DNA from 4 places in the Microbacterium immunditiarum genome. Region 1 is predicted to be linked to each of the others. Evidence: predicted binding sites of a transcription regulator. Region 1 holds the regulator's gene; each other region holds the start of a gene.
What was found. Region 1 encodes HrcA, which represses chaperone genes, less so after heat shock. Its sites were predicted from a motif close to TTNGCACTCGNNNNNNNCGAGTGCNAA; they were not measured.
Positions count from the first base shown of each region.

Region 1 (5,502 bases):
TGGCGGTGAGGCGCTCGTCACCGGCCGGCTCGAGCACGAACGCGGATGCCCCGCCCTGCGCGACGCGCTGCGTGAGCTGCTTCGTGGTGACGAGCCCGCCCACCTCGGGCACCCACGCGCGGTGCGCCTGCTTCGCGGCCTCGCGCACGATCGTCGCCCAGCGCGCGCGGCCCTTCGCGGCCTTCGCGGCGTCCCAGCGGGATACGCTCCGGGACGCCTGCCACGGCACGATCTCGTCGACCCCGAGCTCGGTCGCCGCCTGCACCGCGAGCTCGTCGCGGTCGCCCTTCGCGAGAGCCTGCACGAGCACCACCCGCGGCGCCGGCGCCGGGACATCCGTCCGCCCGTCGATCCGCACGACGACCTCGCGCGGTGCGACCGACTCGCACGTTCCGGTGAGCCACGCGCCCTGACCGTCGCCGACCGTCACCTCCTCGCCGACGCGCACGCGGCGGACGCTCGCGGCGTGGTGCGCCTCGGCTCCCGTGAGCACGACGGTCTCGCCCGGGCGCGCGAGCACCTGCTCATCGAGGAGGAAGTGCAGCGGCATCCGTGTCAGCCGTTCCGGAAGCGGTCGCGCAGCTTCGCGAACAGTCCCTGCTGGAAATGCGCGAGCCGTGGGGCCGGGGGCTTCGTCTTCTTCGCGAACTCCTCGATGAGGGTGCGCGATCGCCCGTCGACGCGCGTGGGCGTCACGACGTGCACGCCGATGCGGAGGTCACCGCGCTGCGTGCCGCGCAGAGGCGTGATGCCGCGGCTGCGGACCGTGATCACGTCGCCGGACTGGACGCCGGGGCGCAGCTCGAGGTCGACCGGGCCGTCCAGCGACTCGATCGTGGTGGTCGTGCCCAGGATCGCGTCGGGCATCGACACCTCGAGCGTCGCGAGCAGGTCGTCGCCGTCGCGGCTGAACACCTCGTCGGGGGCGACCGTGACCTCGATGTAGAGGTCGCCGTTGGGGCCGCCACCGGGGCCGACCTCGCCCGAGCCGGGAAGCTGAAGGCGCAGCCCCGTCTCGACGCCGGCCGGGATGTCGATCGACACCGTGCGGCGCGCGCGCACGCGGCCCTGACCCTGGCACGTGACGCACGGGTACGGGATCGTCGTGCCGTAGCCCTGGCACACCGTGCACGGCTGGCTCGTGACCACGTTGCCGAGGAGGCTCCGCACCTGCCGCTGCACGTAGCCCGCACCGTGGCAGATGTCGCACGTGACGGGCCCCGTGCCCGGCTGGCAGCAGGAGCCCTGACACGTCTCGCACAGCACGGCCGTGTCGACCTCGATGTCGCGGTGCACGCCGAAGACGACGTCCTTGAGGTCGAGCGTGACGCGCACGAGGGCGTCCTGCCCGCGCTCGCGCCGGGACCGCGGCCGCGCCGCGCGCGTGCCGCCCGCCGCCCCGAAGAAGGTCTCGAAGATGTCGCTGAACCCGCCGAACCCGTTCGCGCCGCCGAACGGCGAGTCGCCGCCCATGTCGTAGCGGCGCCGCTGCTCGGGATCGCTCAGCACGTCGTACGCGTGGGTGACGAGCTTGAACCGCTCGGACGCCTCCTCGCCGGGGTTCACATCGGGGTGCAGCTCGCGCGCAAGCCGGCGGTACGCCTTCTTGATCTCCTCCTGGCTGGCGTCTCGTGAGACGCCGAGGACCTCGTAGTGGTCGTGGTCAGCCACATTCGCCTTCCCGCCCGCGTTCCGCGGGATCGATCGTCACGGATGCCTCGTCAGCGCGAGTTCTCGTCGTGGAGCATCCGGGTGAGGTAGCGCGCGACGGCTCGCACCGCCGCGAGGTTCGTGGGGTAGTCCATGCGCGTCGGACCCATGACGCCCACGCGGGCGAGCGAGCCCGTCGCATCGTAATCGCTGGCGACGACAGACGCCTCGGCCAGTCCGAACGGCTCGTTCTCGCGCCCGATGCTCGCCGAGAGTCCCTGGTCGTCGGCGTGCATCTCGCTCACGAGGCGCAGGAGCGTGACCTGCTCCTCGATCGCCTCGAGCAGCGGATAGATGCTGCCGCGGAAGTCCGACTCGCGCCGAGCGAGGTTCGCCGCGCCGGCGAGCACGAGACGGTCCTGCCGGAACTCTTCGAGCTCTTCGGACACGACCCGCAGGAGCTCGACCGTCGCGTCGTCGATGGCGGCCGGCTTCGCCGACGCGGGGGCGGCGGATGCCTCGGCCAGCCGCTCGTCGACGAGGTGGGCGCCGTCGCGCACCGACCTGCCGACGATCACCGACGAGACCGCCGCGCGCAGGCGCTGCACCTCGTCTTCGGAGTACTCGCCGCGGACGTTCGCGAGGCGCTGCGACACCCGGCCGGTGTCGGTCACGATGATCACGAGCATGCGGCCGCCGCCGAGCTGGACGAGCTCGACATGCGAGACGCTCGCACGCGAGAAGGAGGGGTACTGGACGATCGCGACCTGGCCCGTCAGGCGCGTGAGCGCGCGGACCGTTTGGACGAGCAGGTCGTCGAGGTCGCCGGCATCTTCGAGGAACGCCATGATCGCCGAGCGCTGGGCGGACGTCAGCGGGCGCAGCTCCGCGAGGTGGTCGACGAACACGCGGTAGCCCTTGTCGGTGGGCACGCGACCCGAGGACGTGTGCGGGGCGACGATCAACTCTTCGTCTTCGAGCTGGGCCATGTCGTTGCGGATGGTGGCCGCGGACACGCCGAAGGCATGCCGCTCGACGATGGACTTGCTGCCGACCGGCTCGTTCGTGTCGACGTAGTCCTGCACGATCGCCCGCAGGACCTGGAGGCCGCGTTCGCTGACCATTCACCCTCCCGCTTGGCACTCTGCTGTCGTGAGTGCCAATTCTAGCGGACGACCTGGGGCATCGACTGAGAAACGCGGGCTCACAGCCCCGGCGTCAGGGCGCGCACGACGGCGTCGGCGAGCAGGCGCCCGCGCAGCGTCAGCACGATGCGCCCGTGGAGCGCTTCCGCACCGTCGATGAGCCCGTCTGCGATGAGTCGGGCGACCGCGTGGCGCCCCTCCCCCAGCAGTTCCGAGACGGGGTAGCCCTCGCGGATGCGCGTCCCCAGCAGCACGCCCTCGAGGGCGCGGGCCGCCGCATCCGTCCTCTCCCGACCGGCCGCCGGGGTCTCGCCCGAGGCGAGGCGCTGTGCGTATGCGGCGGGATGCTTGACGTTCCAGAACCGCACGCCCGAGACGTGGCTGTGCGCTCCCGGTCCGAAGCCCCACCAGTCGTGACCGCGCCAGTACGCGAGGTTGTGGCGCGAGCGGTGCTCGGCGCCGCGCGCCCAGTTCGAGACCTCGTACCACTCGAAACCCGTCGCCCCCAGCAGCTCGTCGGCGAGCTCGTACATGTCGGCCTGCAGGTCGTCGTCGGGCGCGGGAACCTCGCCCCGGCGGATCTGGCGCTCGAGCTTCGTGCCCTCCTCGATGATGAGCGCGTACGCCGACACGTGGTCGGGTTCGAGAGTCAGCGCGGTCTCGACCGAGCTGCGCCAGTCCGCGAGCGATTCCCCGGGCGCGCCGTAGATGAGGTCCACGCTCACGTCGAGTCCCGCGCCACGGGCGGCGTCGACGGCCGTTCGCACGTTCGCCGGCTCGTGCGTGCGGTCGAGCGCGGCCAGCACATGCGGGACGGCCGACTGCATGCCGATCGAGAGCCGAGTGACGCCGGATGCCGCGAGCTCGGCTGCCGTGGCATCCGTGACCGTGTCGGGGTTCGCCTCGACAGTGACCTCGGCACCCGCCTCGATCCCGAAGGCGTCCCGCACGCCGGCGAGCATCCGCGCGAGGTCGCCGGGCGGCAGGAGCGTCGGCGTGCCGCCGCCGAAGAAGACAGTGGAGGCGGGACGCAGCGGGCCCTTCGCCGCGAGCACGTTGCGCGCGAGGGCGACCTCGCGCAGGAGCGTGTCGGCGTACTCGTCCTGCCGCGCGCCGCGCAGCTCGCTCGAGGTGTACGTGTTGAAGTCGCAGTATCCGCAGCGCACGCGGCAGAAAGGCACGTGCAGGTAGACGCTGAACGGCGTCGCGGGACCGATCGAGGTCTCGTCGGGGAGCGCGCCGTCCGCGGGGACCGCCTCTCCGATCGGCAGCGCGGCGCCCATCAGGCCGGAGTCGCGTACAGCGGCGAGATCGCGCGCAGGTACCGCGTGAACAGCTCGCGCCGGCGGCGCCGCACGAGCCGCGGGAACAGGCGGTACAGCATGCCGACGGGGCGGTCGAACGCCCGCACGGTGAACCACACCTCGTCGTTGTCGTGCCAGTCGAGCATGAACGACTCCTCGCCGCTGACGACGGAGTCGCCGACGGTGCCCAGGGCGAAGCCGACGCGGCGGGGCTCCTCGACGGCGAAGATCACGCGCAGCTCACCGCCCGCACGCATGCCGCGCACGCGCCCCTCGAGCTGGATCGTCATGCCGCCGCTCACGAACGGCGTGCCGTCGGCGTCGAAGCGCTGCTCGACCTCGAGCTTGCTCGGCGCGATCGGGTTGCCCTCGTTGTCGAAGCTCACGCCCGAGTACATCGGGCCTGATGCGGGGCGCACGTCCGCGAGCGTCAGACCCGCCCCGCGCAGCGCGGTCCACGACATGAGCGCCTCGCTCGCGGTGTGGAAACGGGACTCGCCGCTGCCGATGCGCCACGAGGACTCCGCCGGGATGCTGCGCTCCGGCGGGTACTGCATCAGATCCGGCGCCTGCGTCGCCCCGACGGCGGCGTAGTCGACGGTCTCGTCCTTGAACGTGCCCCGGCGCATGGATTCCAGCCTACTTCGCCTACTTGGCGCCCTTGCCCTCGACGTCGCCGGAGAGTGCCGCGATGAACGCCTCCTGGGGAACCTCGACCCGGCCGACCATTTTCATGCGCTTCTTGCCCTCTTTCTGCTTCTCGAGCAGCTTGCGCTTTCGGGTGATGTCGCCGCCGTAGCACTTCGCGAGGACGTCCTTGCGCATCGCGCGGATGTTCTCGCGCGCGATGATGCGCGCGCCGATCGCCGCCTGGATGGGAACCTCGAACTGCTGGCGAGGGATGAGCTTGCGCAGGCGCTCGGTCATCATCGTGCCGTAGGCGTACGCCTTGTCGCGGTGCACGATCGAGCTGAACGCGTCGACCTTGTCGCCCTGCAGCAGGATGTCGACCTTCACGAGGTCGGCCTCCTGCGAGCCGTTGGGCTCGTAGTCCAGGCTCGCGTAGCCCTGCGTGCGGCTCTTGAGCTGGTCGAAGAAGTCGAACACGATCTCGCCGAGCGGCATGTTGTAGCGCAGCTCGACACGGTCCTCACTCAGGTAGTCCATGCCGAGGAGCGCCCCGCGGCGGGACTGGCACAGCTCCATGACGGTGCCGACGTAGTCCTTCGGCGTGAGGATCGCCGCCTTGACCATGGGCTCCGACACCGACGCGACCTTGCCGTCGGGGTACTCGCTCGGGTTCGTGACCGTGATGTGCTCGCCGGTCTCGGTCGTCACCTCGTACACGACGCTCGGCGCGGTCGTGATGAGGTCGAGGTCGAACTCGCGTGACAGGCGCTCGG
Region 1 covers NZ_JACCBV010000001.1:2,756,221-2,761,722, forward strand. The annotation lists gene BJ991_RS12885 (16S rRNA (uracil(1498)-N(3))-methyltransferase) at 1-550, opposite strand, end outside; gene dnaJ (molecular chaperone DnaJ) at 556-1,671, opposite strand; gene hrcA (heat-inducible transcriptional repressor HrcA) at 1,722-2,774, opposite strand; gene hemW (radical SAM family heme chaperone HemW) at 2,855-4,078, opposite strand; gene BJ991_RS12905 (DUF1990 domain-containing protein) at 4,078-4,728, opposite strand; gene lepA (translation elongation factor 4) at 4,748-5,502, opposite strand, start outside.

Region 2 (5,502 bases), 1.0 Mb from region 1:
CTTCCTGTCGGCGGCGCTCGTGCCTCACACGGGCGTGTTGCTGTTCGGCCTCGCGGTCGTCGCCGGGCAGCTCGTGACGTCGGTCGCGCTCGACGCCGTATGGCCGGCGCTCGGCAGCCCCGGCCTCCTGCAAGAGGTCGCGATGGTCGCGGTCGCGCTGCTGTCGGTGGTCGTCGCGGCGGCGCCGTGGCGGCGGCGCCGGAGAGTGTGAGTCAGAGCGGCGCCTGCGTCGAGGTGTCGGATGCCGCGGCATCCGCTTCGCTCGCGTCGCGATTCTCGCCCTTCTTCGCCTTCTTGCCGGCGGGCATGCGCGAGAGGTGCTTGCGGGCGTCGACGGCCTTGCGCCGTCCGAGCCGGGCGCGCGGGAGCTTCCCGCCGACGTAGAGCCAGCCCAGCAGCTCCTCGTTCTTCTTCAGGCCGTGTGCCTTGGCGACGGCCTTCGAGCGCGTGTAGTGGCCGGTGCGCCAGATGACGCCGTAGCCGGCCTCGTCCAGCAGCAGGCTCAGCATGTGCGCGACGCCCGAGGCGACCGCCTCCTGCTCCCACCGCGGAACCTTGTCGCTCTTCCTGTAGCTCGCGACGACGGCGATGAGCAGCGGTGCGCGCAGGGGCTTCGACGACGAGCCCTTGTCGCCGGTCGCCTTGTTGATCGCGCGACCAAGGCGCTCGCGGTCGGCGCCCCGCAGCTCGATGAGCCGCCACGGGCGCAGCGACGAGTGGTCGGCGACGCGACCCGCCGCCGAGACGAGCGTCAGCAGCTCGGCGCGGGTGGGCGCGGCATCCGTCACCTTCGACCAGGACCGGCGCGAGCGCACCGCCTCGAGCGCGGATCCGGATCCGGTCATGTCTCGGGGACGAAGTCGAGCGCGATCGAGTTCATGCAGTACCGGTCGCCCGTGGGGGTGCCGAAGCCGTCCGGGAACACGTGCCCCAGGTGCGACCCGCAGCTCGCGCAGCGGACCTCGGTGCGGACCATGCCGTGGCTGCGGTCCTCGATGAGCTCGACCGCCTCGGGGCGCACCGATTCGTAGAAGCTCGGCCACCCGCAGTGCGAGTCGAACTTCGTCCCGCTCTTGAAGAGCTCGGCGCCGCACGCGGCGCACGTGTAGAGGCCGGCCCGGCTCTCGTCCAGCAGCTCGCCCGTCCACGGGCGCTCGGTCGCCGCCTCCCGCAGCACCGCGAACTGCTCGGGCGTCAACTCCTCGCGCCACCGCTCGTCGGACTTCTCCACCGCGTAACCCATGACTCCTCCTCGATCTCCTCCATTCAACCCGACGCACGGCCGCCGGGACCCGGGTGCACCTGCGTTCTCGCCCAGAATGGGGGAGTGACAGCGGATGCAGCGGCCGACGTGGCCGATCGCTACGCGCGCTTCGCCGACGACGCCCGCGGCCGTTCGGCCCTGTACGAGGAGTGGGCTCGCGGGGTGGTGCGTCACGACGCCGTGCGCGCGATCATCGCCCGCATCCCGGCCGATCGCAGGCAAGCCCCGCTCGTGTTCGCCGTCACGCGCCTTCTCGGTGCGCCCGAAGCCGACTTCGCCGCATGGGCGGAGTGGCTCGTCGCGCATGCCGATGCGGTCGTGGCCGAGTGCACTCGGCGCAGCCTCCAGACGAACGAGCCGCTGCGGTGCGCGGCGCTGCTTCCCGCGCTGAGCCTCGTCGACGGGCCGATCGCGCTGATCGAGGTCGGTGCGAGCGCGGGCCTGTGCCTGTACCCCGACCACTACTCGTATCGCTATCGCGGCCCCGGCGGTGTGACGGCGCTCGACCCCGCGGACGGGCCGTCGACGGTCGTGCTGTCGAGCGACCTGACGGCGGACGACGACCGGATGCCGCCCCTGCGGCTCCCCGAGATCGTGTGGCGCGCGGGCGTCGACCTCGACCCGCTCGGTGCGGGCGACCCCGACGACAGGCGGTTCCTCACGACGCTCGTCTGGCCCGGCGAGGAAGGGCGCATCGAGCGCATCGAGGCCGCGCTCGACATCGTCGCGGCCGACCCGCCGCTCCTCGTGCGCGCGGACGCGACCGCCGAGGGGGTGATCGCCTCGCTGGCGGCACCCGCTCCGCGCGATGCCACCCTCGTCGTGACCACGCCCGGAGTCCTCCCGCACATCCCGCGGGCGGGGCGCGTGCGCCTCGCGCGGGCGATCGATGCCCTCGGCGCGCGGTGGATCACGATCGACCCTCCCGCGCTCCACGCCGACCTCGCCGCGATCGTGCGACCCGGCGGATCTCCCATCGATCCGGGGGTGTGGGACGCGTTCGTGCTCGCGCTGGACGGCGTTCCGCTCGCGTCGGTCGATCCGCTCGGGGCATCCGTGGCGTGGCGCCCCGTCGCGGGGCGGTCGTCGACTTAGCGTGGGCATGTGCCCCTCACCGACCGCGAACGCGCCATCCTCGACTTCGAGGGCGAGTGGCGCCGGCACGTCGGCGCGAAGGAGGAGGCGATCCGCGAAGACCTCGGCATCTCGCCGGCGCGCTACTACCAGCTGCTGGGGCGCCTGATCGACACGGCCGAAGCGCAGGCGTACGACCCGATGCTCGTGAAGCGCCTTCGCCGCATGCGTGATCGGGGGCGCGGCGAAGCCGCCGACGAGCGCAAGCGAGTGATCGCGGGGACCACCCCGGGATCAAAGTAGGAAGCACGCGCGCGCGGCCGGGTGTCGTTCGGCCGCGTTGAGACGGATGCCCCAGGCGACGCCGGGTACCATCGTGGGGTGCCGAAAACGACCTATCCCCGGGATCGCTTCGACGACCTTCCCGAGGAGTCGACCGGCCGCGTCGGCGCTCACCGCGCCGAGAACCCGCGCATGCGGGGCTGGGTCGTGCTGCTGTGGGCGCTGCTGGCCACGGCGGTGCTGATGACCGTCGGCATCTTCGGCACCCTCGTCGCGCAGGGGCGCATCGTGCTCGCGCCCGAGCCCGAGCCGACCGTCGAGCCGACCCCTGTCGTGACGCCCGTCGTCGACACGTCGTTCTCGGTGCTCGTGCTCAACGCGACGCCCGAGTCCGGGCTGGCGACGCGCACCAAGGACGAGATCGTCGCTGCCGGCTGGGCAGCCGACGCCGTCACCGCGGGCGAGGCCGGGGCGGACGACTTCCCCGAGACGACCGTCTACTACGCCTTCCCGGCCGATGAGGCCGCCGCGGCCGGCCTCGCCGACGTCATCGGCGGCGCGCGCGTCGCGATGGACGCGACCTATCAGCCGCCGGACGACCCCAACACCCCCGACGACGAGAGCCAGACCAAGCAGCTCGTCGTGGTGCTCGGGCTCGATCGCGTCGCACCGCCCGAGACACCCGCGTCCTGACCGCGAGCCCGTCACCGGGGCTCTGTGTTACCGGCGTGTGAAGAGTTGGGGGCATCCGTGTCAACTCCTGCCCTCGGGCCGGTGCGCAGGCGACCTCCGAACCTACGATGGGCCCCACGTTCCACCCGCACCACAGGAGATTCGCATGGCCCAGGGCACCGTCAAATGGTTCAACGCTGAGAAGGGATACGGCTTCATCACGGTCGCCGACGGCCAGGACGTCTTCGTCCACTACTCGAGCATCGACATGGCGGGGTACCGCGTCCTCGAGGAAGGGCAGACGGTCGAGTTCACCCTCGGCTCGGGCCAGAAGGGCCCTCAGGCCGAGTCGGTCCGCGTGGTCACCGGGTAGCGGCATCCGCTCGTCCCCCTCGCCCCGCGTCGTCGCATGCCGGGGCGCTTGAGCGCGGCTTGCACTCCCCATGGGCGAGTGCCAGAATGGGTTAGCACTCGCGTTTGTCGAGTGCTAAGACCGTAAGCCAACGTCCGGGAGGGACGACACAGACATGGCAAAGATCATCGCTTTCGACGAAGAGGCACGTCGCGGCCTCGAGCGAGGCCTGAACACGCTGGCCGACGCCGTCAAGGTGACCCTGGGCCCCCGTGGTCGCAACGTCGTGCTCGAGAAGAAGTGGGGCGCCCCCACGATCACGAACGACGGCGTTTCGATCGCGAAGGAGATCGAGCTCGACGACCCGTACGAGAAGATCGGCGCCGAGCTGGTCAAGGAGGTCGCGAAGAAGACCGACGACGTCGCCGGTGACGGCACGACGACGGCCACCGTCCTCGCCCAGGCACTCGTGAAGGAAGGCCTGCGCAACGTGGCCGCGGGCGCCGACCCGATCGGCCTCAAGCGCGGCATCGAGAAGGCCGTCAAGGCTCTCTCCGACGAGCTGCTCGCGTCGGCCAAGGAGGTCGAGACCAAGGAGGAGATCGCCGCCACCGCGTCGATCTCGGCCGCTGACACCACCATCGGCGAGCTCATCGCCGAGGCGATCGACAAGGTCGGCAAGGAGGGCGTCGTCACCGTCGAGGAGTCGCAGACGTTCGGCACCGAGCTCGAGCTCACCGAGGGCATGCGCTTCGACAAGGGCTTCATCAACCCCTACTTCGTCACCGACCCCGAGCGCCAGGAGGCGGTCTTCGAGGACCCCTACATCCTGATCGCGAACCAGAAGATCTCGAACATCAAGGATCTTCTGCCGATCGTCGACAAGGTGATCCAGGACGGCAAGGAGCTCGTCATCATCGCCGAGGACGTCGAGGGCGAGGCTCTCGCGACGCTCGTGCTCAACAAGATCCGCGGCATCTTCAAGTCGGCCGCCGTCAAGGCGCCCGGCTTCGGCGACCGCCGCAAGGCCCAGCTGCAGGACATCGCGATCCTCACGGGCGGCCAGGTCATCACCGAGGAGGTCGGTCTCAAGCTCGAGAACGCCACCCTCGACCTGCTCGGCCGTGCGCGCAAGGTCATCATCACCAAGGACGAGACGACCATCGTCGAGGGTGCCGGTGAGCCCGCCCAGATCGAGGGCCGCGTGACCCAGATCCGCCGCGAGATCGACAACACCGACAGCGACTACGACCGCGAGAAGCTCCAGGAGCGCCTCGCCAAGCTCGCCGGCGGCGTGGCCGTCATCAAGGCGGGTGCGGCGACCGAGGTCGAGCTCAAGGAGCGCAAGCACCGCATCGAGGACGCCGTCCGCAACGCGAAGGCGGCCGTCGAGGAGGGCATCGTCCCCGGTGGTGGCGTCGCGCTCATCCAGGCGGGCAAGGCCGCATTCGCGACCCTCGAGCTCGAGGGCGACGAGGCGACCGGCGCGAACATCGTCAAGGTGGCCATCGAGGCTCCGCTCAAGCAGATCGCGCTGAACGCCGGTCTCGAGCCGGGCGTCGTCGCGAACAAGGTCTCGGAGCTGCCTGCGGGTCACGGCCTCAACGCCGCGACCGGCGAATACGGCGACCTCTTCGCGCAGGGCATCATCGACCCCGCCAAGGTGACCCGCTCGGCGCTGCAGAACGCCGCGTCGATCGCCGGCCTCTTCCTCACGACCGAGGCCGTCGTCGCCGACAAGCCCGAGAAGGCCGCTGCCCCCGCCGGCGACCCGACGGGTGGCATGGACTTCTGATCCAGCCTCGCTGAGTCGAAGAACGACAAGGCGGATGCCCCGGCCATCAGGCCGGGGCATCCG
Region 2 covers NZ_JACCBV010000001.1:1,735,677-1,741,178, forward strand. The annotation lists gene BJ991_RS07975 (DMT family transporter) at 1-211, shown strand, start outside; gene BJ991_RS07980 (nitroreductase family protein) at 213-845, opposite strand; gene msrB (peptide-methionine (R)-S-oxide reductase MsrB) at 842-1,243, opposite strand; gene BJ991_RS07990 (DUF2332 family protein) at 1,328-2,359, shown strand; gene BJ991_RS07995 (DUF3263 domain-containing protein) at 2,369-2,641, shown strand; gene BJ991_RS08000 (LytR C-terminal domain-containing protein) at 2,720-3,313, shown strand; gene BJ991_RS08005 (cold-shock protein) at 3,459-3,665, shown strand; gene groL (chaperonin GroEL) at 3,820-5,439, shown strand.
Region 2: groL (chaperonin GroEL) is a predicted target of HrcA. The motif match lies at 3,757-3,783, and genes of this name have one in related genera.

Region 3 (5,502 bases), 800 kb from region 1:
CCGTGGTCGGCCGGACCGTGCGGGTCGGCGGCCCGCGACTTCTCGCCGACAACGGTGCGACCGAGCTGCCCGAGACCGCGTCGTGGCACGACGACGGCGCGACCGTGCTGCACGTGCTGCGCGACGGCGCCGTCGTCGGCGCCCTGCGCCTCGACGACGAGATCCGCCCCGAGTCGCGCGAAGCCGTCGCGGCCCTCCACGCCGTCGGCGTCGAGGTCGTGATGATCACGGGCGACGCGGAGCCCGTCGCCCGCGCCGTCGCGGCAGAGCTCGGCATCCGTCGGTTCTTCGCCGGCGTGCGCCCCGAAGACAAGTCCGCAAAGGTCGCGGAGCTGCACGCCGAAGGCCGTCGCGTCGCGATGGTCGGCGACGGCGTCAACGACGCCCCTGCGCTCGCGGCCGCGGATGTCGGCATCGCGATCGGCGCGGGCACCGATGTCGCGATCGCATCCGCGGGCGTGATCCTTGCCGGTGACGACCCGCGAGCAGTGCTCTCGGTGATAGAACTGTCACGCGCGAGCTACCGCAAGATGAAGCAGAACCTGTGGTGGGCCGCGGGGTACAACCTCGTCTCAGTCCCTCTCGCCGCGGGCGTTTTCGCGCCGTTCGGATTCGTGTTGCCGATGTCGGTCGGCGCGATCCTCATGTCCCTCTCGACGATCGTCGTGGCCGTCAACGCGCAGCTGCTGCGGCGACTCGACATCGCCCCCGCCGCGAGCGCCTCCGCCGCGCTCGCGCGCCGCACCGAAGGAGCACCACGATGACCGACACCGCGATCGGCCCCGTCGACTTCGTCCCCGGCTCCGCCGGCGTTCCGTCCGAGCACAGCCACCACGGCTACATCAGCGACAAGGGCAAGTACCTCAACCGCCTCAAGCGCATCGAGGGACAGGCGCGCGGCATCCACAAGATGGTCGAGGACGAGAAGTACTGCATCGACATCCTCACCCAGATCAGCGCCCTGACGAGCGCGCTCGAAGCGGTCGCTCTCGGGCTCCTCGACGATCACCTGCGGCACTGCGTGGTCGACGCGGCGCAGGCCGGCGGCGAAGAGGCCGAGATCAAGCTCCGCGAGGCGAGCGAGGCCATCGCGCGGCTCGTGCGCTGATCCGACCGCTCCCGCACCGCTGGACGGTCAGGTGACCGCGCCGACGTCCGACGCGACGACCCGTGCGCGCCGCGCGTTGCGCAGCGAGTCCACGGTCAGCACGACGAGCGCGAGCCACACGAGGCCGAAGCCGATCCAGCGCTCCGTGGGCATCGGCTCGCCCAGCAGCCACGCACCCGTGATGAACTGCATGACCGGCGCGACGAACTGCATGAGCCCGAGCACCGTGAGCGGCGCGCGGCGTGCCCCCGCCGCGAAGAACAGCAGTGGGATGGCGGTCGCGGCGCCGGCGCACAGGAGCAGCAGCGTGTGCGCGAGGCTCACCTGACCCATCGTGATGCCGGTCGTCAACCCCACCGCGACGAGCTGCACGATGGCGATCGGAGTGAGCCACAGCGACTCCAACGTGAGTCCGCTCACGGCATCGACCGACGGCCCGATCTTCTTCTTCACGAGTCCGTAGATGCCGAAGCTGAAGGCGAGCGCGAGCGCGATCCACGGGAACGCGCGATAGCCGACGACGATGACGATGACAGCGACCGCGGCGATTCCGAGGGCGACCCACTGCGTGGCGGTCACGCGCTCGCGCAGCACGATGACGCCGAGGAGCACGGTCACGAGCGGATTGATGAAGTATCCGAGGCTCGTCTCGATCACGTGGCCCGTGAGCGTCGCGACGAGGAAGACCTGCCAGTTGATGTAGATGAGCCCGCCCGCGAGCACGGTGAGCCACACGAGTCTCGGCGTGCGGAGGATGCGCCACACGTTCGCCCAATTGCGGGTGACGGTCAGCAGGAGCGCGCAGAAGACGAGCGACAGGATGACCCGCCACGCGACGATCTCCCACGGCCCGGTCGGCGCGAGGATCAGGAAGTAGAGCGGCAGGAACCCCCACAGCAGGTATGCCGTGAACGCGTACATGCCGCCGAGGGTGCGTTCGCGAGCGGCGTGCGCATCCGCGGCCCGGACATCACGAGTCACCGATCCAGCCTAGAACCCGCCCACGGGCGTCGGGCCCGCCCAGCCCACCCGCCGAGATTGCACGTTCCGCGCCGCAAGGCCGGGAGAACCCGTCAAATGCGCAATCTCGGCACCGGGGGCACCGCCGCGCGAAGCGCGCGGGCGCGCGGGAACAGCGAAGAGGGTCGGATGCCGCGGCATCCGACCCTCTTCGCAGAACGCGCTCCGCGCGAGACGAGCGTCAGCGGACGACGACCGCCAGCACGTCGCGAGCCGACAGGACGAGGAAGTCGTCCGCGCCGAACTTCACCTCGGTTCCGCCGTACTTGCTGTAGATGACGCGGTCGCCGACGGCGACGTCGAGCGGGATGCGGTTGCCGTTGTCGTCGATGCGGCCGGGGCCCACCGCGACGACCTCGCCCTCCTGGGGCTTCTCCTTCGCGGTGTCGGGGATGACCAGACCGCTGGAGGTGGTCTGCTCGGCCTCGACCTGCTTGATGACGATGCGGTCCTCGAGCGGCTTGATGGAAACCGACACGGGTCTACCTCTGCTTTCCTTTGAGACTCAAGACTCGTTAGCACCCTCACATCGAGAGTGCTAACAGCAGTCTATGGATGCGCTGGCACTCATGCAACGTGAGTGCCAACCCGCGGGCGCGCCGTAGGCTGGCCGGATGGATGTCGCCGAGCTCACCGCACTGCTGACTCCCGAGGGTCTGCGGCTGCTCGACAGCCTCGACCCGATCGACTCGACGGCGGATGTCGCGGCCGCCGTCACCCGCCTGCGCAAGGACGGACACTCCCCCGACCTCGTCTCGGCGGTCGTCGGCCAGGCGCGACTGCGTCAGCGCGCCGAGGCGAAGTTCGGCGAGTTCGCGCAGCGGATGCTCTTCACCCGTGCGGGGCTCGAGCAGGCGACGCGGCTCGTGGTCGCGGCGAAGCATGCGGGACGCTTCCGCGACGCGGGCGTCGAGACGGTGGCCGACCTCGGATGCGGCATCGGCGGCGACGCGCTGGGCTTCGCCGCTCTCGGGCTGCACGTCGAGGCCGTGGACGCCGACGAGATCACCGCCGCGATCGCCGCGTACAACCTCGCGCCCTTCGGCGACCAGGTCTCGGTGCGGCACGGCCGCGCCGAGGACGCGGACCTCGCCGGCGTCGACGCCGTGTGGCTCGACCCCGCGCGCCGCACGGCCGGGCACAAGGAGACGTCGCGTACGCGCCCGGAGGACTGGTCGCCCTCGCTCGACTGGGCGCTCGACCTCGCCTCGCGCATCCCGACCGGCATCAAGCTCGGACCGGCCATCGACCGCGACCTCATCCCGGATGACGTCGAGGCCCAGTGGGTGAGCGCCGACGGGTCGACGATCGAGCTCGTCCTGTGGTCGGGAACGCTCGCACGAGAAGGCGTGCGGCGTGCAGCGCTGGTGATCCGCGACGACACCGCGCACGAGCTCACGGCCGCGGCGGATGCCCCGGACGAGCCCGTCCGCGCGCTCGGCGCGTACCTGCACGAGCCCGACGGGGCGGTGATCCGCGCGCGCCTCATCGGAGAGGTCGCCCGGTCGCTCGACGCCGGCATGCTCGACGAGCACATCGCGTACCTGACCTCGGATGCCGCGCTCACGAGTCCCTTCGTCTCGACGTTCCGCGTGGTCGACGAGCTGCCCACTGCGACGAAGGAGCTCTCTCGCGCGCTGCGCGACCGCGGCGTCGGACGCCTCGAGATCAAGAAGCGCGGCGTCGACATCGATCCGGCCGCCTACCGCACGGCGCTCAAGCTCCGGGGGCCGGAGGAGGCGACGCTCTTCGTCACGCGCGTGGGCTCCCGCCGGCGCGCGATCCTCGCCGAGCGTGTGCGGCGCCCGGCATCCGCCGCCTGAGAGTGATCCAGGCCCGGGGCCCGATTCAGAAGGGTGCGGTGGCGGTGTCGGTGGGTCGGAACACCGGCACCCGCCGTTCCGGTTGCACCACGTAGGTGCGACCCGCGGGCGAGGTCCACTCGAGGGCTCCCCCGCTGTCGGGGACTTGTCTGACCCGCCAGCCACCGCGATGCTTCACGGTGTGATGCCCTTTGCACAGTGGGGCGAGGTTGTCGAGCGAGGTCTCCCCGCCGTGTTCCCACGCGATGGTGTGATCGATCTCGCACCGGGAGGCGGGGATGCCGCATCCGGGTGCCATGCACCGGTCCGCCCGCCACCTGACCAGCTTCCGCAGCATCGGCGGCGGACGATATTGCGACCGGCCCACCGAGAGCACCATGCCCGTTTCGGGGTGGGTGAGCACCCGCATCCACCCGTCCGCACCCCCACACAACTCCCGGGCCTTCTCCAGCGGGATCGGCCCCCCCTCCACGACCGCGGGTGCCAACCCCGCCGCGGCACGATCAGCGTCCGTGTCCGCCAGGAGGGTGAGAGCCGGCACCGTCACCGCGACCGTCGCGCGGATGCCGCGCGCCTCCACCGGGTGCAGGGTCGTGTCCCCCTCGATGAGCAGATCGGCCAGCACATCCGCACGGAGCTGGCCGATGGTCCGCGTCTCTTCAATGGCGGCAGCATCCTCGCCCGGGGCCTTGATCGCTTTCGCGATCGCGGTGACCCGCCCGTAGATCGCGTGCGCCTCCACCGCGGGAAGGTACGCGCTCAGCCACGCCATCCCGTCATCCGCGTGCTCCACCACCACCCGCCGCCTGCCCACCGCCACCTCATGCCGCTGCGCCAGGGTCACCGACCGGTGCATCTCGATCAGCTTCCGCAGCGCCCGCCGGAACACCCCCACCGGGTACTCCTCCGCAAGCGCGACCGCCTCCACAGCGAGCGCGTCCCGCACCGCCGGTTCGCACTCGTCGAGCCGGTCCACCAAGTACTCCGCGTGCGCGACCGTCATCCGCGCCCGACTCAACGACTCCCACGCGCCCGGGTAACGGTGCACCAACGCCTCCGCCCGCCGGATCAGGTCCCCCGCGGCGCGCTCGGTGACCCGCATCCCCGCCGCCAACTCCAACCGGATCCTCCGCTCCACCACCCCGGTCAACCCCCGCCCATCCCGGGCCGCATCTTCCAGCGCCTCACGGCGCGCCTCATCGACCCGGTAGGACTGCTCCGCGGCGAACATCGTCACCATGTCACCGGCGACGCGGACACACTCCATCGCCTCCGAGATCGGAGCAGACGAGTCGCCGTCGGCGGCGCCGGGCATGCGTCTACTTTAGAACATCCGTACGACACTCCCGTCACGCCGAACAGCATCTGTGGAGAACTTCGGCGACGGCTCAGCCGATGAGCCCGGCTTCCCACGCGGCGTAGATGAGCCACCCCGCGCTGTAGAGCACCGACAGGGTTCCGAGCGCGATCGCCCACGCCGCGACGGCGCTGCTCTCGAGCGGACGGCGCAGCGCGACGATGCCGAGCACGGTGCCGATGATCCCGATCAGG
Region 3 covers NZ_JACCBV010000001.1:3,556,103-3,561,604, forward strand. The annotation lists gene BJ991_RS16525 (heavy metal translocating P-type ATPase) at 1-764, shown strand, start outside; gene BJ991_RS16530 (metal-sensitive transcriptional regulator) at 761-1,108, shown strand; gene rarD (EamA family transporter RarD) at 1,136-2,029, opposite strand; gene groES (co-chaperone GroES) at 2,310-2,606, opposite strand; gene BJ991_RS16545 (class I SAM-dependent methyltransferase) at 2,743-3,951, shown strand; gene BJ991_RS16550 (HNH endonuclease signature motif containing protein) at 3,977-5,266, opposite strand; gene BJ991_RS16555 (hypothetical protein) at 5,340-5,502, opposite strand, start outside.
Region 3: groES (co-chaperone GroES) is a predicted target of HrcA. The motif match lies at 2,689-2,715, and genes of this name have one in related genera.

Region 4 (5,502 bases), 1.5 Mb from region 1:
CGTGGGGGCGACGGCACCTGCCCGCGAGCCACGAGCTGTCCGTCCGCGCCGAGCTGCTCGAGCGCGGCGGGCCCGAGTTGTGGGACCGGTTCATGGACGAGCTGCGCGAGCAGCACCTCGGCGTCCCGCGTCCGCCCGGCACGCCCTCGGTCTTCGCAGAGCTGCAGGCCGCGTACGAGGCGGCGGTCGCCCGATCCGCTCCCGCGGTCACTCCGTGAGATACCGCTGGACGGTCGGACCCATCCACTCGACGAGCTCATCGACGGATGCCCCGGCCAGCGGCTTCAGCTTGAGCACGTAGCGCCCGAGCAGGAGCCCCGCGATCTGCGTCGCGACGAGCGACGCGCGCAGCTCGGCATCCGGAGCGTCGAGCCCCTCGGCGATGCGGCCGATCAGCTCCCGCGAGAGGAACCCCGCGAGCAGCGGTGTCGTGAGGCGATTGCCGAGGGTCGCGCGCAGGAGCGCGACCCCGCGCTTCTGCACGTCGGGGCGCTCCCACATCTCGAGCACGTACCGCACGATGCGCTCGCCGATGTCGTCGCGCGGCCCGTCGAGAAGGCGGGGCACGTCGACATCCGGCCGGACCGGCGCGTCGACGATCTCGGTGAGCAGGTCCGCCTTCGTGCCGAAGTAGTGGTGCACGAGCGCGGCGTCGACGCCCGCGCGCGCCGCGATCCCGCGCATCGTCGCACCGTCGTAGCCGAGGTCGCCGAACTCCTCCGCCGCGGCGGCGAGGATGCGGTCGCGCGCGTCGGACGACCCTCCGCGCGGTCGCCCGCGACGGCGCTTCGCGGTCGGCACGACATACTCCGGCATGGCGTCAGCATAGGCCGGGACCGTCACCAGCGGTTGTGCACGTCCTCCGCCCAGCCTGCGATTCCGTCGAAGTGGACGACCTCTCCCCCGTCGACGCGGAACATGCCCGACCAGTGCCCGAAGCACTGGTCGGTGCGCGCCGAGATCACGCCGAGGTTCGTCCTCGACTGCTTGTTGTAGAACGGCGTGAACGTCGCGTCGAGGCCGCCGCCGGTGATGCGCCACGGGCGGTGCCAGTCGCCGAGGTCGTACTCCCACGCGAGCTCGTGGTGGATCTTGTGCAGGCGCCCGTCGACAAGCATCGAGTTCTCCGTCGACCCCGTGCCGTCGGTCCACCTCCCACCGACCTGCACGCCGATCACGCGCCCGTTCGAGACGCCCGAACCGGCGCCCCAGTTCCACCTCACGTCGTAGGGCCAGCGGCCGCGGCCGTGGTCGAGCACTGCCCAGGACTGCCCCGCCGGCACCTCGCGCGTCACGCCGTCGAGCGTGAGCGTCCCGCGCGCCGGGCGCGCGACGTCCTTCACCGTGTACTGGAACCGCGTCGCGCTCCACGGCACGACGACCGCGAGCCGCTCGTGCCCGTCCGGCTGCTCCGCGACGACGTCGAACTCCGCCCCCGGGATGCGAGCGCGTAGGCGCGTGCCGCCGTCCACTTCGTCGATGTCGATCTCGAGATCCTTGGCGCGTGCCCTGGCCGGCCCCGCCTCGAGGCGCGGCGCGAGATCGACGCCCCGCGCGGGCAGCAGCGTCGCGTTGCGGGACCATGTGCGCTCGCGCACCCTGTCGAGCACCCACACCTCGTGCACCGCGGCGTAGTCGATCGACGAGACGGTGAGGGCGAGGATGTGCGTCGGGGTGATGACGTTCCAGTACTCCCAGCGCTTGTTCCGGCCGAGTCCGCGGCCGATCCCGGAGGTGTCGACCAGCGGATGCCGCGCCCACCCGATCGCGTCGGTGTTGAGCCGCCCGTTGGGGCGCGTGAGCGACACCGGCGCGGTGAGCTCTCGCTCACGACGGGAGGCCGCGGTCGTGGGCGAGGTGCGCGCGGGCGCGGTGGAATCGGCGGTCATCGGCTTCCTTGCTGACGTTCCGGTTCGGGCTCCGTCGATCCTAGGCGACCCCGCTCCGCCAGGCACAAGCGCGCCGGTGGTGAAAGCGCCGGGCTGAATCGGCCTCCGCGACGTCTCCCAGACGCCCGATCCCCGTTTCCGCCCGGCGCTTTCACGCTTCGCCCGGGTACGCGCGCCCGAACACACGAAACGCCCCGGGCGGGGCCCGGGGCGTGTGGTGATGCGAGGCTACTGCTCGATCGGCTGTGGGGTCTCGCTGCTCTCGTGAGCTTCGATCGTGTGCGGGGCATCTTCGGTCGAGACCGGGATCTTGCGCGGCTTCGCCTGCTCGCTCACCGGAATCGTGACGCTCAGCACGCCGTTGCTGTAGCCGGCCGAGATGCGATCGGTGTCGATGCCCTGGCCGAGGTTGAGCTGGCGCACGAAGCTCGCCGCCTCACGCTCGCGCGTGATCCACTTGACGCCCTCGCCGGAGGGGAGTGTGCGCTCGGCGCGGATCGTCAGCAGCTGACCGTCGACGTCGATGTCGACCGAACCGGGGTCGATCCCCGGCAGATCGGCGGTCAGCACATAGTGATCCCCGTCGCGGTAGAGGTCCATGGGCATGCGCCTCGGCCCGCGTGCGGTCTCGAAGAGGCTCGACGCCAGCCGGTCGAGGTCGCGGAACGGATCGTATGTCGCCATCGGGGTCTCCTTCTCTTCTCTGAGGGTCCGAGTTGAGTCGACTCGACTCAACTGACACCAGGTTAGCACTCGGCCCCAGAGAGTGCTAACGAGATGATCGTTCGCCCACAGCGAACAAGCGGGATGGGGCCGCCGCTCAGCGTCGCTGGAAGGCGACGAGCCCCACGAGGTTCCCCTCGGAATCGCGCACGAACGCCTGCCACTCCTCGTGCCCCGCCGGGCCGAGCGTGTCGTCCTCGTGCGTGAAGATGACGTGCGGCTTCTCGACGACCTCGGCCAGCCCGTCGAGGCGCTCGATCGCCTCGTGCACGTTCTCGACGTGCAGGTAGATGAGCGACGACGGCGCGCTTCGGTCGAGCAGCAGCCGCACGCCGTCGAGGTCGAAGAAGAGGAGTCCGGGCGGGTCGAACCTCGCCGTCGGAGTGCGGTCGAGCAGCACGGTGTAGAACTCGGCCGCCCGATCGAGGTCGTCGGCGTGCTGGGCGATCTGAACGAGTCTCACGAGGTCAGTGTGACACGGGCCCCGCCTGTCAGAGGCGTGCCCGAGCGCGATCGCCACTCCTCACGGGTTGAGCTCACGATGAGCACGGGGGATGCGGCCCTGAACGATCGGTAGCGTTGACGCCATCTGCAACGGAGGAGGCACATGAGAATCGACGGCACGACTGCCCTCGTCACCGGCGGCGCCTCGGGCCTCGGAGCCGCGACCGCCGCGAGCCTGGCCGAGCGCGGGGCATCCGTCATCGCCCTCGACCTGCCGCAGGGCGTCGAGAAGGCCGAGCCGCACGACGGCGTGCGGCTGGTGGCAGGCGACGTCACGAGCGAAGACGACGTCCAGGCGGCGCTCGACGGGATCGATCCGGATGCCGCGCTGACGCGCGATGCGGGTGGTCGGCTGGCACGAGCGTAGGAGATGATGCGGAGGTAGGACGGATGCCGCGTCGGCCGTCCTCCCTCGGGCGCGTTTCCTACCCCGATGCACCCACGTCGCGACCCCGCCGTAGGGTGGCGCCATGCACACTCGCACCGATCCCAGGCTGCAGGTCGTGACCGGTCCGATGTTCGCCGGCAAGTCCGAGGAGCTGCTGCGGAGGGTCCGACGGGCGCAGATCGCGGGACTCGCGGTCGAGGTCATCAGCCACGCCCTCGACGATCGCCGAGGCGCCGGCCAGGTCAGCTCGCACTCGGGCCTCAGCGTGCCGTCGCGCGCGGTGTCGACTGTGGAAGAACTGTCTTCGTATGCGCGCGAGGGCGACCTCGACCTGGTGGCGATCGACGAGGCGCAGTTCTTCGGCGCCGACCTCGTGCCCGCGGTCGACGCGCTCGTCGCCGACGGGCTCACGGTGGTCGTCGCCGGCCTGTGCGTGACGTTCGACGGACGCCCGTTCGAGCCGCTGCCGTCGCTCATGGCGATCGCCGAGGACGTCGTCAAGCTCACCGCGGTGTGCACGGTGTGCGGGGCGGATGCCGCGTTCCACCAGCGCCTCGCTCCGGACGACGCCGGCGACCCGAACGTCCCCACTCGTGAGCAGGTCGGCGGCATCGAGTCGTACCAGGCGCGCTGCCGGCGCCACTTCACCGGGCGCAGGGCCCGGGGCTGACGCGAACGGTCAGCTCGCGCGGACACCGCCGTCCCGCAGCGCGGCGCCGACCTCCACGAGGTGCGGGATCGCCGCCTCGACCATGCCCATCGTGCCCGTGAGCGAGATGCGGAAGTGGCGCGGCTGGTCGAAGAGGGTCCCGGGCATGATGTAGACGCCGCGGGCGGCGAGCGCATCGCAGTACGCGACCGCGTCACCGCCGGGTGCCCGGCCCCACAGATAGAAGGTGCCCTCGGGCCGTGTGACCTCGAACGAGGCATCCGTCAATGCCGCGTAGAGGCGGTCGCGCTTGCGCGTGTACTCGGCGAGGTCGATCGAGACGGTCTCGAGCGCGGGCACGGAGTACTGCATGATCGCGTCGGGGAAGCCCCACCCGATCGCGAGCCCGATGGGCATGAGCGCTTCGCGCAGCTCGTCGCGCTCAGCGGCCGGGATGAGTGGCGACAGGGCGAGGTATCCGAGCCGCTGGCCCGGGGCGAGGAGGACTTTGCCGTAGCTGTAGTCGATGACGGTCCACGGGTACGAGCCGGCGGGGCTCGCGAAGTCGATGCCGTCGAACCGGATGCGCCGGTAGGGCTCGTCCGACATGAGCCAGATACGGCGGCCGTGCTTCGCGGAAGCTTCTTCGAGCACGGCCGCGAGCGCGTCCCATGACGACTTCGGATAGACGCGCCCTGTCGGGTTGGCGGGCGAGTTCACGATGACGACCCGCGTGCGCGGCGTGATCGCGCGGGCGATCGCTTCGACGTCGAGGTCGAACGTCTCGGGGTCGAGCGGCGCCCGCACAGGAGTGAGGTCGCCCACGCGCAGCATCGGCTCGTAGCAGAACCACCCGGGCAACGGGATGATCACCTCGTCGCCGGCGTCGGCGAGCAACGCGAGCGCGAGCGACATCGCCCCGAACGCACCCTGCGTCATCGCGATGTCGGCCGGTTCGAAGTCGAGTCCGAGTTCAGCGGAGAGACCGGATGCCACGACCTCCTGCGCTTCGGGCTCGCTCGTCTTGTACGCGAACCAGTCGTCGGACTGCGGCTCGACCTGCTCGCGCATGGCGGAGACGAGCCCCGGCAGCGCGAGCTCGTGCGGATTGCCGAACGTCAGGTCGATGGCATCCGCATCGTCGATCGCCTCGATGCGGCCGAAGAAGGCCGTCACCACGTCGACCGCGAACTTCGCTTCACTCGCGCGTGCGGAGATCGTCACGAGAACCACCTCGTTCCCCAGTGCCGGATGTGCTGGTTCAGCATTGCGTCGCACGGGGTGCGCGTCAATGACCCGATCGGTCAGGGAAGCAGCGCGTCGAGTCCGAAGTACACGAGGTACACAGG
Region 4 covers NZ_JACCBV010000001.1:1,223,577-1,229,078, reverse strand. The annotation lists gene BJ991_RS05455 (winged helix-turn-helix transcriptional regulator) at 1-218, shown strand, start outside; gene BJ991_RS05450 (TetR/AcrR family transcriptional regulator) at 208-816, opposite strand; gene BJ991_RS05445 (DUF2804 domain-containing protein) at 840-1,889, opposite strand; gene BJ991_RS05440 (Hsp20/alpha crystallin family protein) at 2,118-2,573, opposite strand; gene BJ991_RS05435 (methylmalonyl-CoA epimerase) at 2,710-3,075, opposite strand; gene BJ991_RS05430 (SDR family NAD(P)-dependent oxidoreductase) at 3,220-3,483, shown strand; gene BJ991_RS05425 (thymidine kinase) at 3,587-4,174, shown strand; gene BJ991_RS05420 (aminotransferase class I/II-fold pyridoxal phosphate-dependent enzyme) at 4,184-5,377, opposite strand; gene BJ991_RS05415 (hypothetical protein) at 5,458-5,502, opposite strand, start outside.
Region 4: BJ991_RS05440 (Hsp20/alpha crystallin family protein) is a predicted target of HrcA. The motif match lies at 2,636-2,662, and genes of this name have one in related genera.